Linked DNA regions of Roseiflexus sp. RS-1. The protein of the gene in region 2 binds, or shares a complex with, the protein of the main gene of each other region. Links are inferred from orthologs where the notes say so. Each region holds a gene or a part of one and is shown on either strand. Other genes may lie near its edges. The genes, in order: secY and secA.

The links.
Region 1: the proteins of secA (region 2) and secY are in contact, whole or in part, in a crystal structure (PDB 3DIN), measured with the Thermotoga maritima proteins. The link is inferred for Roseiflexus sp. RS-1 from one-to-one orthologs. Residues at the interface, in WP_004082002.1 of Thermotoga maritima: Glu261, Ala262, Arg263, Lys300, Ala301, Arg302, Thr303, Ile304, Ile305, Leu323, Tyr324, Asp325, Pro326, Val329, Ser330, Tyr333, Ile336, Lys340, Phe345, Val349, Glu363, Phe364, Tyr374, Ser375, Gly376, Gly377, Glu393, Ile395, Thr482, Ser483; in WP_004081795.1 of Thermotoga maritima: Glu108, Gly109, Glu110, Glu111, Ala236, Glu237, Arg238, Arg239, Ile240, Thr241, Ile242, Gln243, Tyr244, Ala245, Arg246, Arg247, Val248, Thr249, Gly250, Arg251, Arg252, Val253, Tyr254, Gly256, Ala257, Ser258, Thr259, Tyr260, Leu261, Pro262.

What each region holds. Positions count from the first base shown.
Region 1 is NC_009523.1:1,443,888-1,450,978, forward strand. The notes cover bases 1-2,949. They hold secY (preprotein translocase subunit SecY), read right to left. Parts: upstream 2,177-2,949; coding sequence 824-2,176; downstream 1-823. Other genes in these bases: infA (translation initiation factor IF-1), read right to left, coding at 1-92; ROSERS_RS06005 (adenylate kinase), read right to left, coding at 108-788; rplO (50S ribosomal protein L15), read right to left, coding at 2,226-2,750; rpmD (50S ribosomal protein L30), read right to left, coding at 2,747-2,949. Outside these bases: more of rpmD, read right to left, coding at 2,950-2,992; rpsE (30S ribosomal protein S5), read right to left, coding at 2,996-3,538; rplR (50S ribosomal protein L18), read right to left, coding at 3,624-3,989; rplF (50S ribosomal protein L6), read right to left, coding at 4,061-4,624; rpsH (30S ribosomal protein S8), read right to left, coding at 4,642-5,040; ROSERS_RS24775 (type Z 30S ribosomal protein S14), read right to left, coding at 5,087-5,272; rplE (50S ribosomal protein L5), read right to left, coding at 5,347-5,889; rplX (50S ribosomal protein L24), read right to left, coding at 5,940-6,272; rplN (50S ribosomal protein L14), read right to left, coding at 6,287-6,655; rpsQ (30S ribosomal protein S17), read right to left, coding at 6,658-6,918; rpmC (50S ribosomal protein L29), read right to left, coding at 6,915-7,091. UniProt on the Escherichia coli protein: The central subunit of the protein translocation channel SecYEG. Consists of two halves formed by TMs 1-5 and 6-10.
Region 2 is NC_009523.1:1,016,664-1,024,390, forward strand. Bases 3,005-6,589 are described here. They hold secA (preprotein translocase subunit SecA), read right to left. Parts: upstream 6,238-6,589; coding sequence 3,205-6,237; downstream 3,005-3,204. Other genes in these bases: gpmI (2,3-bisphosphoglycerate-independent phosphoglycerate mutase), read right to left, coding at 3,005-3,176; ROSERS_RS04270 (ArnT family glycosyltransferase), read left to right, coding at 6,586-6,589. Also shown: ROSERS_RS04255 (IS110-like element ISRfsp2 family transposase), read right to left, coding at 286-1,248; more of gpmI, read right to left, coding at 1,614-3,004; more of ROSERS_RS04270, read left to right, coding at 6,590-7,727. UniProt on the Escherichia coli protein: Required for protein export, interacts with the SecYEG preprotein conducting channel.

The DNA.
Region 1 (7,091 bases), 420 kb from region 2 along the record:
TGCCCATTTTCGAGTTTTACGCGAAACATGGCGTTTGGCAACGGCTCAGTAATCGTTCCTTCCATCTCGATGACATCTTTTTTTTTGGACATGCTGCTCCTTTCTTGCTACGCGCTTTCGTCGGAAGGCGTCGCGCTAACAGCGTATTTGTTGAGTGCTTCGATCATACTACGTGTCACCTGCGAAATCTCACGGCGCCCATCGATTTCGACCAGCACCCCCTGGTCGCGATAGTACTCGATCAACGGCATCGTTTGGGCAAAATAGACTTCGAGCCGATGACGCGCCGTTTCCATTGTATCATCACTGCGCTGATACAGTTTCCCACCGCAATCATCACAGACATTCGGATGTTTCGATGGGAAATAGTAAATATTATACGTCGAGCCACAGGTTTTGCAAGTCTGTCGCCCGGCGATACGCCGCAGCAGCATATCTTCCGGCACGCGAATGTAAAGGACGACATCGATCCGCCGTCCCTGTTTGTTGAGCTCCGCTTCGAGCGCCCGCGCCTGCTCGCGGGTGCGCGGGAACCCGTCGAAAATCACGCCCCGACTGCAATCGGGCTGACTGATGCGTTCGACAATCATGCGAATGACCACTTCGTCCGGCACCAGTTCGCCACGATCCATATACGACTTCGCCAGCATACCGAGTTCTGTTCCCTGGCGAAGCGCCGCGCGGAACAGATCGCCGCTGGCGACGTGCACCATTCCGGTATGCTCCTCAAGATATTTCGCCTGGGTGCCTTTCCCGGCGCCAGGCGCTCCGAGCAGAATGATATCCATGGCACACCCCTCTGCACGTCGTCGAACGCCGGTGGTCAGCGATTGATGAACCCTTCATAATTGCGCATGACCAGTTGAGCTTCCAACTGTCGCATCGTGTCGACTGCCACACCGACCACGATCAGCAGCGCCGTGGCGCCCAGCCCGATTGGCACACCGGTAAGTTGCTGCGTGATAAAGGGCAGAATTGCGACAATACCCAGGAACAGCGCGCCGATTCGCGTAATCCGGCTCACCACCTGGTCGAGATACTCCTCGGTGCGTTTCCCCGGTCGAATGCCCGGAATAAACCCGCCGTTGCGCTGAAGCGTCTCCGGGATGTTTTGCTGGTCAAAAATGACCTTTGTGTAAAAGTAGGTAAAGAAATAGACGAGCACAAACAGCGCAATCGAGTACACCAGCGTCCCGCTGCCGTACTGCGGGCTAAACGTTTGATACGTAAAGCACGCAATCTGCTTGAAGACGCCTGATCCCGGCGGCGCAATCTGTTCCGGGCAGGCATACGATGCAATCGTGCCCGGAAAGATGATGATGCTCTGCGCGAAGATCAGCGGGATCATACCTGCCATGTTGACCTTCAGCGGGATATGGCTGCTCTGCCCGCCATACACGCGATTGCCACGCACGCGCTTGGCGTACTGTACCGGGATGCGTCGTTGCCCCTCGTGCATCAGGACAATCCCCACAATCGTTCCCAGAGCGATGACCAGGAACGACACCAGCCCGATAATTTGCTCGACGCCTCCCAGTTCGACGGTTGTAAACGCCTGAATGATCAACCCTGGCAACCCGGCGACAATCCCGGCGAAGATGATCATCGACACGCCGTTGCCGATCCCGCGTTCCTGGATCTGTTCGCCGAGCCACACCAGCAGCATCGTTCCCGCCAGCATGCTCACCAGAATGGTAAAGGTCGGAAAGAAATTATTCACAATATCGAACGGCGTCTGGAAGAGCGCCTGCCCTGTGCCAAGGCTGCGTTCGAGTGTCAGCGTCTGCCCATAGGCCTGCAACAGCGCCATCGGAATGGTCAGGTAAAACGTAAGGCGGTTCAGGCGCATGCGCCCCTGTTCACCCTCTTTGCGCAATTCTTCCAGCGCCGGGATGAGCGGCACGAGCAGTTGCAGAATGATCTGGGCAGTGATGTACGGATAGACCCCCATCGCTGCCACCGACAGGTTCTGCAGTGCGCCGCCGGCAAAAATATTAAGCAACTGTGCCAGTTGATTCCCCTGCAGCGCGATCCGCAGACTTTCCAGCGCCGTCGGATCGATGTTTGGCACAGGAATATGGGCGATCAACCGGAAGAGCAACAGCATTGCCAGCGTAAACAGGATGCGCTGACGCAGATCGGGCAACCGGAGCGCATTGACAACCGACTCAAGCATGCACTTCTCCTTTAGTCAGAAAGCGGTCGGCGCCAGGATCGTCCGCGCCTCACGCCTTCTGCGGCGTTTCCGCCTTGCGGCTATGCCGGGGCGGGTTGGGTCCCCGGCTACGACTGCGCCGTTCCACAACCCATGGCGTTTCGATGGCGGCGCCGCCAGCTGCTTCGATCCGCGCCCGCGCACTGGCGCTGAACTTATGCGCGTGGATCGTCAGTTTCCGCTCCAGTTCGCCATCCCCAAGAATCTTGACCGGCTTTGCCGGATGGATCCATCCCTGAGCGACCATCTCCTCAATGGTCAGTTCGGTTCCATCGGGAACATCGTTCAGTTGACCGATGTTGATCACCTGATACTCAACCCGCCAGCGATTCTTGAAGCCGCGCAGTTTGGGCATTTTGCGGGTAATACGCATCTGCCCGCCTTCGAACGATGGCGATGGCTTGGGACCGGAGCGCGCCTTCTGACCCATCATGCCCTTGCCGCCGGTTTTGCCCTTGCCCGAGCCGATGCCGCGCCCGATGCGCTTGCGCTCACGGTGCGCTCCTGGCGCCGGTTTCAAATCATGCAGTTTCATGATCGGTTCCCCCCATCGCGCTCCAGATCAGCGCCCGTTTCGGCATCTGGCGAGGTGTCGTCGGCAATTTCTTCAACGCTGACCAGATGACGAACTTTGAAGACCATCCCGCGAATGGTTGGCGTATCGTCGTGAATGACGACGCTGTTCAGCCTGCGCAACCCGAGTGAACGGATGGTCGCCTTCTGGTCGCGGCTATACCCAATCGCACTCTTGCGATACGTGATTTTCAATCTGGACATCGGCTACGCCTCCTGGGGCGCCGGTTCGCGCCGCATGCGCCGCAGGTTCAGTTCGCGCGGCGTCATCCCACGCATACGCGCCTGTTCTTCGAGCGACGTCAGCGCACTCAGCGCCTTAAACGTCGCTTTCACCACGTTGATCGGATTGTTGCTGCCGTACCGTTTCGAGAGCACGTCTTTGATGCCTGCCATCTCAAGCACCGGGCGCACACCGCGCCCGGCGATGACGCCGGTGCCCGGAGCAGCCGGGAGCAGGCGCACCTTGGAAGCGGCAAACTCCATCTGCACTTCGTGCGGAATGGTCGTGCCGGAGAGCGGTACCCGGATCAGGTTCTTTTTCGCCGCCTCCACACCCTTGCGGATCGCTTCGGGCACTTCAGCCGCTTTGCCCATGCCAATGCCGACATGCCCTTTACCGTCGCCCACGACGACGACCGTGCTGAAACTGAAGCGGCGCCCGCCTTTGACCACTTTCGAGACGCGGTTGATCTGCACCACGCGCTCTTCGAGTTCGAGTTCGTCCGCATTAATGCGTCGCTTGATCACTGTCACACTCCATCAAGGCTAGAGGTTGCGGCGAAGGCGGCGCCTGCAACCTGCAACTGTGCTGCCGGGCAGACCGGCGGCGTTATCAGAACTGGAGTCCGCCCGCACGCGCTGCATCGGCGAGCGCCTGCACCCGCCCATGATACTTGAACCCGCCGCGGTCGAAGACGACCCGTTCAATACCAGCGGCTCTGGCACGCTCAGCGATCACGGCGCCGACCGCCTTCGCTTGTTCGGTTTTCGTCTTTCCGGTCAGCGATGCGCGCAGTTCAGGCTCCACGGTGGAGGCTGCCGCCAGCGTTCGCCCAACCGTGTCATCAATGACCTGCGCGTAGATATGCATATTGCTGCGAAAGACGCACAACCGTGGTCGTTGCGGAGTGCCGTGGACTTTTTTCCGCACACGACGATGGCGTCGGATTCGCAGTTCTCGTGGTGTTCGTTTTGCCATAGCGATCTGCTCCTGAGGGCAGAGATGACCATCCCCTGCCGCTGCTGAGTCGCAAAAAAGTTCTGGAAGCGTTACCGCGCTTTCCCTGCCTTGCCCGCCTTGCGACGAATCCGCTCATCACGATACTTGATGCCATACCCTTTGTACGGCTCCGGCGGGCGCAGCGCGCGCAGTTTTGCCGCTTCTTCGCCAACTTTCTGCTTATCGATACCTCGTATAATCACCTGCTGTGGTTCATTTGCGCTGCGGCGCTCCAGCACCTCGAAGGTAATCCCTTCGGGTGGCGTTACACGGATCGGATGGGAAAATCCGACCTGAAGGACCAGGTTTTTTCCCTCACGTGCAGCGCGATACCCGATGCCGGTGATCTCCAGAATCCGCTGATACCCTTCGGTCACGCCCGTCACCATATTGGCGATGAGCGAGCGCGTCAACCCGTGCAGGGCGCGGTGGCGCTTATCGTCCGAGGGGCGCGCAACTGTAATCACGCCGTTCTCATGCGTGATAAGCATTTCCGGCGAAAACTGTTGCGAGAGTGTCCCTTTCGGACCTTTCACAGTCACCCGGTTCTCTTCGGTGATCGTCACCTCGACGCCACGCGGGACCGGGATTGGTTTTTTGCCAATACGCGACATGATTTCACTCCTCGGCGCTACCAGACGTAACAGAGAACCTCGCCGCCGACGCGCTGCTGCCACGCCTCGTGTCCCGCCATCACGCCGCGCGGGGTCGAGAGAATGCTCAACCCCAATCCGCCGCGCACCCGCGGAATATCGGCGCGTTTGGTATAGATGCGCAGTCCCGGCTTACTCACACGCTTCAGCCCGGTAATCACCGGTCGCCGATCGGGAGTGTATTTCAACGTAATAACGATCGTGTTGCGCGGCTTGCCTTCCTGCACCGTGAAGTCCTGGATGAACCCCTCGCGCTTAAGGATTTGCGCGATGGCGAGTTTCATCTTCGACGACGGGATCGACACCGTTGCGTGGCGGGCCATACACGCATTCCGGATGCGGGTCAGCATATCGGCAATAGGATCATGCATGCTCACTGCGGTCCTCCTTCATCTCCGGACTGACTGTAGGCGTCGGATCTGCTCACCAGCTCGATTTCGTCACGCCGGGGATCAACCCGCGCAGGGCGTGTTCGCGGAAGCAAATGCGACACATACCGAACTTCCGCATATATGCACGTGGACGCCCACAGATCTTACAGCGGTTGTAGGCCCGCACTTTATACTTTTGCGGCCGCTGTGCTTTGACAATCAACGCTTTTCGTGCCAAACCAGATCTCCTTGTCAATAGTCCGGGCTGGTCAGCGCCTTTTTTGAGGATCGGCGCTCCTGGCCTGGACGCACCTAATCACGAAACGGCATGCCGAGACGCTTGAGCAACGCATACCCCTGTTCATCATCAGGTGCGGTTGTCACAATCACCACTTCGAGACCACGGAGTTTATCGACCTTATCGTAGTCGATCTCCGGGAAGACTATCTGCTCACGCAGACCGATCGAGTAGTTGCCGCGTCCATCGAACGAACGACGACTGACGCCGCGAAAATCGCGCAGGCGTGGCAGCACCAGATTCATCAACCGATCAAGGAAGGACCACATGCGTGGACCACGCAGCGTGACCATGACCCCGATCGGCATCCCCTGACGCACCTTGAACGCTGCAATCGACTTCCTGGCACGGGTGATCACCGGCTTCTGACCGGCGATTGCCGCCAGATCGGCTGTTGCAGCATCAAGCGCCTTCGAGTTCTGGATCGCCTCGCCCAGTCCGATGTTCAGCACGATTTTCTCGATCCGCGGCACCTGCATGACGGAGCGATAGCGAAACTCCTGCATCAGCGCCGGCACAACCTCAGTCTGATATTTTTCTTTGAGTCGTGGTACCATCACCTGCTCCTCGAGAACCCGGAGCGCAGTTGTCGCTCCGTTCTCGCCATTCACTCATCGATGACGGCATCACACGCTTTACAGTACCGTACCTTTTTGGGTCGGCCCTTGTGATCCGTCTCTTCCAGAAAGCGATGCCCGGTTCGTGACGCGCGACCGCACGTCGGGCAGATCAGCATCACATTCGACACATGGATCGGCGCTTCCATCTCAATAATCCCGCCGGGTCGTGTTGGACCGCGCGGCTTCATGTGTCGTTTCACAATATTCAGTCCCTCAACGATCACCCGTTGCTCTTTGGGGCGCGCCTCTTTGATTTTGCCGCGCTTGCCGCGATCTTTTCCGGTGATGATCAGGACTTCGTCGCCGGTTTTGACATGCATAGCACCTTCTCCCATCACAGTACTTCCGGCGCCAGCGAGATGATCTTCATGAATGCGCGTTCGCGCAACTCACGAGCGACGGGACCGAAGATGCGCGTCCCCCGCGGGTTGTTGTCCTTCCCGATGATCACCGCTGCATTGTCATCGAACCGGATGTGCGAACCATCGGGGCGGCCATACTCCTTTGCCGTGCGCACGATGACGGCGCGCACCACTTCGCCCTTCTTCACCGCGCCGCCGGGAGTCGCTTCCTTGACCGAAGCGACAATGACATCGCCGACGCGGCCGTAGCGCACACGTGAGCCGCCCAACACGCGGATGCAGAGTATCTCCTTTGCGCCGGTATTATCGGCAACACGCAGCCGCGTTTCCTGCTGCACCATGGTCAGGCCTCCTCATTGCGCTTGATAATCTCAACCACTTCCCAGCGTTTGGTCTTGCTCAGCGGGCGAGTTTCGCCGATGCGCACGATATCGCCGATCCGACACTGCTGCTCATCGTGCGCATGGAACTTGCTGGTGCGGCGAATGATTTTGCGATAGAGCGGATGCGGCTTCAGATAGTCAACCGCCACCACAACCGTCTTCTGCATTTTATTGCTGACGACTCGCCCGACCTTGAATTGTCGTCGTCGCGCTTCAGTCATCGACCTGTCTCCTGGACTTCAATGCCAAGTTCGCGCTCACGCAGGATCGTCTTGATACGCGCAATATCGCGTCGGACGACCCGCGGGCGGCCGGTGGCCGTCAATTTGCCCATCACCTGCTGAAAGCGCAGGTTGAACAATTCCTCGTAGCACTCTTTCAATTTCGCACGCAA
Region 2 (7,727 bases):
TCTCCATCAGCCCGCACGCGCAACGTCGCGCCTGCGCAGGCGGGCTTTGCCTTGCATAGCCGAGGGCTTCAGCCCCACGGCTAGCGCGGGATAGCGGAATAAATTCTCAATCTTCATAATTTCGGTCTACGAGAGAAGTACGCCGAAATGTATTTCGGCACATCGCAGGTCTCACAGGAGGTCGAACGCTCCGCCGGAAAGCGGACGCCTCGCGCGACATCTCTCCGCGTGCTCCGCGTCTCTGTGTGCATCGGACCGGCTCACGCGGAGTAACTGTGTTGCTTGTCAAGGGGCGCTCGTATGCACAGCCGGATCCCAGGGCTTTTGCTGACGCAATATTGCGCCGAGAATAGTCAGCAGCTTGCGCATCGCAGCGACGATGGCGACCTTGCGCGGCTTGCCAGCTTGACACAGGCGCTGATCGAAGGCGCGCCTGACCAGACGGCGCCGCGTGGCCGCCAGGGTCGCCATGTACAACACGCTGCGCACATCCCTCCTGCCGCCGGAGATATGCCGGGGTTTGTGCTGTGCGCCGCTCTGATTGGCATACGGCGCAACGCCCACAACGGCCGCCGCTTCCTTGCGATTGATGGTCCCCAGTTCGGGCAGGCGGAGCAGCAGGTTCAGTGCGGTGATCGCGCCGATGCCGGGCACGCTTTCGCGCAGCTCCCGTTTCCGGCGCACCTCGTCGGTGCGCTCCGCCTCGTTGTCGCGTTCCTGCTCAAGCGCACGGATCTCCTGATCCAGCCAATCAATATGCTGCTGGATGCCCGGGCGGAGGTTCGGCGCGGCAGCCGTCAACCGATTGATCTCAGCCGTCCGCATCTGAATCACCTGCTCCCGCCGGACCAGCAGGTCGCGCAAGGATGCGCGCTGCTCGTCCGTCGCTTGGTGGTGCGGCGGGCGCACCCGTTCGGCAAAGCGGGCGAGCAACCGGGCATCCAGGCGGTCGGTCTTCGCCTGGCGTCCTTCCGCGTGCGCCAGGGCGCGCACGCGGCGTGGCTGCACCCGCGCCGTCGGCAAGCCAGCCTGGAGCAGTTGGGCGAACACCATGCGCTCCAGCCCGCCGGTCGCCTCCAGCACAATCAGGGTCGGCTGCAGGCGCTGGAGTCGCGTGACCAGGAGCTGGACACCTTCGTCGGTAGACGGTATCGTCTCGCGTGGCGCGTGCGGGTCGGCGCCAAACGCCACATCCAGCGTCTGTTTGGAGACATCAATGCCGATAAAGAGCGACTCACGGGAAGCCATACACAGAACCTCCTGAGGAAAACGGCGCCAGCCTTGCTAGCATATGCGGGTTTGAGGGCCCAGATAACTGTTCGGCTTGGTCGCGTTGAAGGACACGGCTACCCAACACTCCGCGGCGATCTCGTGAACCTGGCGCAGAACGGTATACCGTGTCCCGTTAGATTATACTAGGCGCGAAGGCGCGGAGAGCGGGAACGCAGCGCTCACAAGGCTGGTCAGACGGAGTTGCACTCGTCGCCGGAAGCGGGCGCCTCTCGCGCGACACGGCAGGCACGGACGAAGATCTCAAGGAGTATGACAGTCACACTGGCAGGCAAAGGCGCTGCCTTCGCCTGCCGGCTTCTGTTCCTGTGGAGGGCGACGGTTCACCGCACGATCAGGCTCTTGCCGGTCATCTGCGGCGCCGGATCGAGACCCAGGAGGTCGAGGATCGTCGGCGCCACATCGGCGAGCCGTCCGCCGTCGCGCAACGCCACCTGCCCTTTGTCCAGCCCTAAACCTGGAGCGGCGATCAGATACGTGGGTACCGGGTTAGTCGTGTGGGCGGTGTGCGGTCCACCGGTCTCCGGGTCGATCATGAGTTCGGCGTTGCCGTGGTCTGCCATGACAAGCGCCACGCCGCCACGTGCAACCACCGCATCGACGATTGCGCCGGTGCATTCATCGACAACTTCGCATGCTTTCACCACCGCCGGGATCACGCCGGTGTGCCCGACCATGTCCGGGTTCGCGTAGTTGACCAGAATGAAATCATACTGATCGGACGCGATCGCGTGCAGCACGACATCACGCACGCCGTAGGCGCTCATTTCCGGTTTGAGGTCGTAGGTTGGCACGTCCTTCGGCGAAGGCACGATCTGCCAGTCCTCACCGGGGAAGGGTTGCTCGCGCCCGCCGTTGAAGAAGAAGGTGACATGCGGATATTTCTCGGTTTCCGCTGCATGGAACTGCCGCAGCCCGGCGTCGCTGATCACTTTTGCCAGCGGCACAGCCACATCATCGTTCTGGAACGCGACCTGGTACGGCATGTTCTTCTCGTACTCGGTCATTGCAATATAGATCAGGTCGCGCAACATCTCACGCTCGAAGCCATCGAAGTCGGGCAGGGTGAAGGCGCGACTGATCTGTCGCACCCGGTCGGCGCGGAAGTTGAAACAGACGACCGCATCGCCATCGCCGATGGTCGCCACCGGTTGACCGGCTTCATCCACGATCACCGCCGGCTTGATGAACTCATCGGTCACACCTTCGTCATACGAGCGCTGGATCGCCGTCAGCGCGTCGGGGGCGGGACGCCCGACGCCCTTCGTCAGCAGATCATACGCCTGCTTTGTGCGATCCCAGCGTTTGTCGCGATCCATCGCATAGTAGCGCCCCACCACCGAAGCGACTCGACCGATCTGGCGTTCCGCCATAAATGCGAGCAGATCACGCGCAAATTCAATCCCGCTCTGCGGCATGGTATCGCGCCCATCGGTGAAGAGATGCACATAGACGCGCTCCAGACCTTCGCGTTTCGCCAGTTCGAGCAGCGCTTTGGTATGGTTAACGTGACTGTGCACACCGCCTGGACCGAGCAGTCCCATCAGATGCAGCGCCGTGCCGCGGTCTCTGACAGTGCGGAAAGCGGTGCAGAGCACCGGATTGGTGAAAAACGTTCCATCAGCGATCGAGTCGTCGATCACCGTAATATCCTGGCGCACAATGAACCCGGCGCCCAGGTTCAGATGCCCCACTTCAGAATTGCCCATCTGACCGGTCGGCAAGCCGACGTCCTTTCCGGCAGCGCGCACCAGCGTAAACGGGCATTCGGCGCGCCAGCGGTCATCGTATGGCGTGCGCGCCAGTTTGACCCCGTTCCCCTCGATCTCATCACGTTCGCCCCACCCGTCGCGGATGACCAGCAGAACCGGTCGCGGTCGCGAAATGGTAGTCATAGGTCTCTCACCTTTCGATTCACTTCTTTCGGGCGGATGCACCCTTGCCGCGCGGCGCCTGGGCAGGCGATTTGCCGCTGCGTGGTTGTGGGTTCGCGGGTGGCGGAGCGGCGCGTCCACGCGGAACCTGTGACGTCGGCGGTCTGGTTGCCGTTGCTTGTGGCGCCGGTTGCGCTGGCGTATCCGCAGCAACCGCCGCGTGCTGATCCGTCTGGCGCTGTTGCAGCAGAGCGATCAGTTCTTCCTCACGACCCCAGTGGCAGACCTTGAACTTCTTCCCGCTCCCGCACGGGCAGGGTTCGTTGCGACCGGGGAGACGCACACTGTGGCGAACCGTCCGCGCTCCCTTTGCATTGCCATCGGCAGCGCCCGCCTGTTGCGCAGCAAGCAGGCGTCGCTGCTGCTCGGCTTCCACCTGGCGCAGATGCTGCTCGTACTGGAAGGAAACCGGAATAATCTGGTAGACGATGTCGCGCTGGATATTGGCTTTCAGTTCTTCGAACATCGCGTAGGCATTCCGCTGATACTCGATGAGCGGATCGCGCTGCGCGACAGCCTGCAACCCGATCTCCTGACGCAGATCCTCCATGCCGGTCAGGTAATCGATCCATTGACGGTCGATAGCGCTGAGCATCATGCGCCGTTCGACGAGGCGCATGTTCTCTTCGCCGATGGCTTTCTCGCGCTCCTGGTAGTCGTCCTCGATTGCCTGCATGATCGCATCTTCGATCTCCTGGCGCGAGAGATGTTCAAGCTGCTCCGGCGACAGTTTCGTTTCGTCGAGCAACGGGTCGATTGTGCGCACTGCGCGCACCAATCCTTCGATATCCCACTCCTCGAAGTCGTCGGCGCGCCCCTTCGTTTCTGGCAGGTAGCGTTCAACCAGGGCATGCACCTCATCGGCGATCATGTCGAGCACCCGCTCGCGCATGTTCTCGCCTTCCAGAATCCTGCGCCGGTCGGCGTAGATGACCGTGCGTTGCTTGTTCATCACATCGTCGAACTCGACGGTATGTTTGCGAATATCGAAGTTGTATCCCTCAACGCGCGTTTGAGCGCTTTCGATGGTACGATTGATCAACCCGGCTTCGATCGGCAGGCTGTCATCGACGCCGAGCCGCTCCATCAGCCCCTTGACACGGTCCATCGGACCGAAGCGCCGCAGCAGGTCATCTTCGAGCGACAGATAGAAGCGCGAAGAACCGGGATCACCCTGACGACCGGCGCGCCCGCGCAGCTGGTTGTCGATACGCCGCGATTCGTGGCGTTCGGTGCCGATGATGTGCAACCCGCCCAGTTCACGCACCTCTTTACCCTCAGCTTCAGTGATGCGCCGTGCTTCTTCCTGCGCTGCCCGGATCTGTTCCGGCGTCGCCTGCTCGATCTTAATGCCGCGTTGCGCAAGAATCTCTTCAATCAGACCATCCGGGTTGCCGCCGAGCAGAATGTCGGTGCCGCGCCCCGCCATATTCGTGGCAATGGTCACTGCGCCCTTGCGCCCCGCCTGCGCCACGATCCGCGCTTCGCGCTCGTGGTACTTGGCGTTCAGCACTTCATGCTTGATGCCGCGCCGTTTCAGCATTTCGCTCAACCGCTCAGAAGTCTCGACCGACGTGGTGCCGACCAGCACCGGTCGCCCGATGGCGTGCATTTCCTCGATCTCCCGGATCACCGCCTCGAACTTCGCCTTCTCAGACCGGTAGATCTGGTCATCATAATCCTTGCGGATCATCGGGCGGTGCGTCGGAATGACGACGACTTCCAGATTGTAGATCTTGGCGAACTCCTCACGTTCGGTGTAGGCAGTACCGGTCATACCGGCAAGTTTCTGGTACATGCGGAAGTAGTTCTGGAACGTGATCGTCGCCAGGGTAACATTCTCCTGGCGCGGCTTCACGCCCTCCTTCGCCTCCACCGCCTGGTGCAGACCGTCGGACCAGCGGCGCCCTGGCATCTTGCGACCGGTGAACTCATCGACGATGATGACCTCGCCATGTTCGACAATGTAATCCCGGTCGCGCTGGTAGATGAACTCGGCCCGCAGCGCATTGTCCAGATAGTGGGTCAGGCGGTAGTATTTCGGGTCATAGAGCGATTCCCCTTCAGGAATCTTCAGCAATCGCTCGATCTTCGCCACACCCTGATCGGTCAACTGAATACTCTTCGAGCGCGGTTCGATGACGAAATCGCCCTCCGGATCCTCGATCATCTGCTTCTTGATCTGGTCGGGCGTGTAGGGGCTGGGTTTGAGATGGCGCACCAGCGTGGCAAACCGGCGATATTCATCGCCGCTCTCCTGCGCCGGACCGGAAATGATCAACGGCGTGCGCGCCTCGTCGATCAGAATATTGTCCACCTCATCGACAATCGCATAGTGCAGTTCACGCTGCACCAGTTGCGCAAGATCCCACGCCATATTGTCGCGCAGGTAGTCGAACCCGAACTCGTTGTTCGTTCCATAGGTAATATCCGCAAGGTAGGCTTCGCGCCGCGAACAGGGACGCCAGTGAACCAGACGTCGATCGTCGGGGTTCGCCTTTGGATCGACATAATCCGGATCGTAGATCGCCGAATATTCATGCGAAATTGTGGCGACGCTCAGCCCAAGCAGATGGTAGATCGGTCCCATCCATCCTGCTCCGACTTTCGCCAGATAGTCGTTGACCGTGACCAGATGGCATCCCCTGCCGGTCAGCGCATTCAGATAGAGCGGCAGGGTCGCCACCAGCGTTTTCCCTTCGCCGGTCTTCATCTCGGCGATCTTGCCCTGGTGCAGCACAATGCCGCCTATCAACTGCACGTCGTAGTGGCGCTGACCAATCGTGCGGCGCGCCGCCTCCCGCACGACGGCAAACGCTTCGGGAAGCAGATCGTCAAGCGTTTCGCCATCGGCGAGACGCTGCTTGAACTCGTCGGTTTTGGCACGCAGTTCAGCGTTGGAGAGCGCCTCGACCGATGGTTCGAGGCTGTTGATCCGCCGCACGATCGGTTCGATCTGCTTGATTGCGCGATCCGGACCAAAGCCGAGTAGTTTCTCGAAAAATGCTTTCATTGGATCTCCTCCGCGTTTTGCGGATGGAATGTGCTGTTGCGAAACGGCTTCACAGCAACGTGTGGAAATGCGTCGTGTGCCTGTGAATCTGGCGCTTTGTCCGGTGCACCCATACGCGAACATGCCTGTCGCATACGTGCGCCGAAGCGGTATGCGCGGAAAGACGATCATGCGCCCATCGGTGGTGCATTATAGCATACGCAGTTCTTCTCTGAGCGCCTGCGCATCGCGCGTTGCGCTGACGCACACTGCGTGCTATCATCCAGAACAACGCCCTGCACAGTGCTGCTCAGGGACGATGGCGCCCTTGTGTGACAGGAACGCAGACTGTGGTCTGCGATGTATTGTATGACGACCACTCCTTCCGCTTTTCCCCGGTTGTATCAGGATGACCATGCGCACAGGCGATTCGCCGTGCAACACGGCGTGAGCGCGCTCTTCCTGGCAGTACTGACAGTCGTTCTGTTGCTTATCACCGAACCGCAGATCGGATTGACGTGGGACGAGCCGGTGTACCTGATGGCAGCGAGGTCGTATGCAGCCTGGTTCGAGCATCTGGCGACGGATCCCGGCGATGCGCTTCAACCGGGGACGATCAAGCGCTTTTGGGAAATAAACCACGAACATCCCCCGCTCGACAAAATCTGGTCGGGAATGGTGTGGATGATGGCGCGCCAGTTTCTCGATGACCTGCCAGCCCAGCGGTTGGGAAATATGATCCTGGTCGCCATCGCAGTCGGTGCGCTGTACACTGCTGTGGCGAGCAGTTTTGGCGTATGGGCAGGAATTGCGTCGGCGGTTGCACTGATCAGTCTGCCGCGTTTCTTCTTCCATGCGCATCTGGCGGCGCTCGACGTTCCGGCAGCGGTCGCGTTCTTCCTGGCGACGATGCTCTTCTGGCATACCCGTCACCGCAGCAGCGTCGCCTGGGATGTAGCGCTCGGCGTCGCCTGGGGCGCGGCGCTGGCAACGAAAATCAATGCATTGTTCGTCCTGCCGATGATCTTTCTCTGGACGCTGGCGTTCGCCCGTCAGGCGTTTCTGGTGCGGCGCATGTTCATCGCGGGGATCATCGGTCTGCCGACGTTTGTCGGGTTCTGGCCCTGGCTGTACCACGACACCGTGGCACGGTTGATCGCGTACATCCGCTTCATTACCGTGGATCACTGGGAGATTGGGCAGTGGTACTTCGGTGAGGCGTATATGCCTCCTCCGTGGCACTTCCCGTTTGTAATGCTGGTTGCTGTGACGCCGCTGGCAATCTTGATTCTGGCGTTCGCTGGCATGATCCGCGGTGTTGTCGCCCTCCGTTCTTCCAGGCAAACGGAGCGTGATCAGGGGTCACAGATTGCGCTCTGGTCGCTCGGCGTACTCGTGCCGCTGCTGGCGCTGACGACGGGGCGCACGATGGTGTATGACAATGAGCGTTTGTTCATGCCGTCATTTCTCTTCGTTGCCGCCCTGGCTGGCATTGGGCTCGACGGATTTGG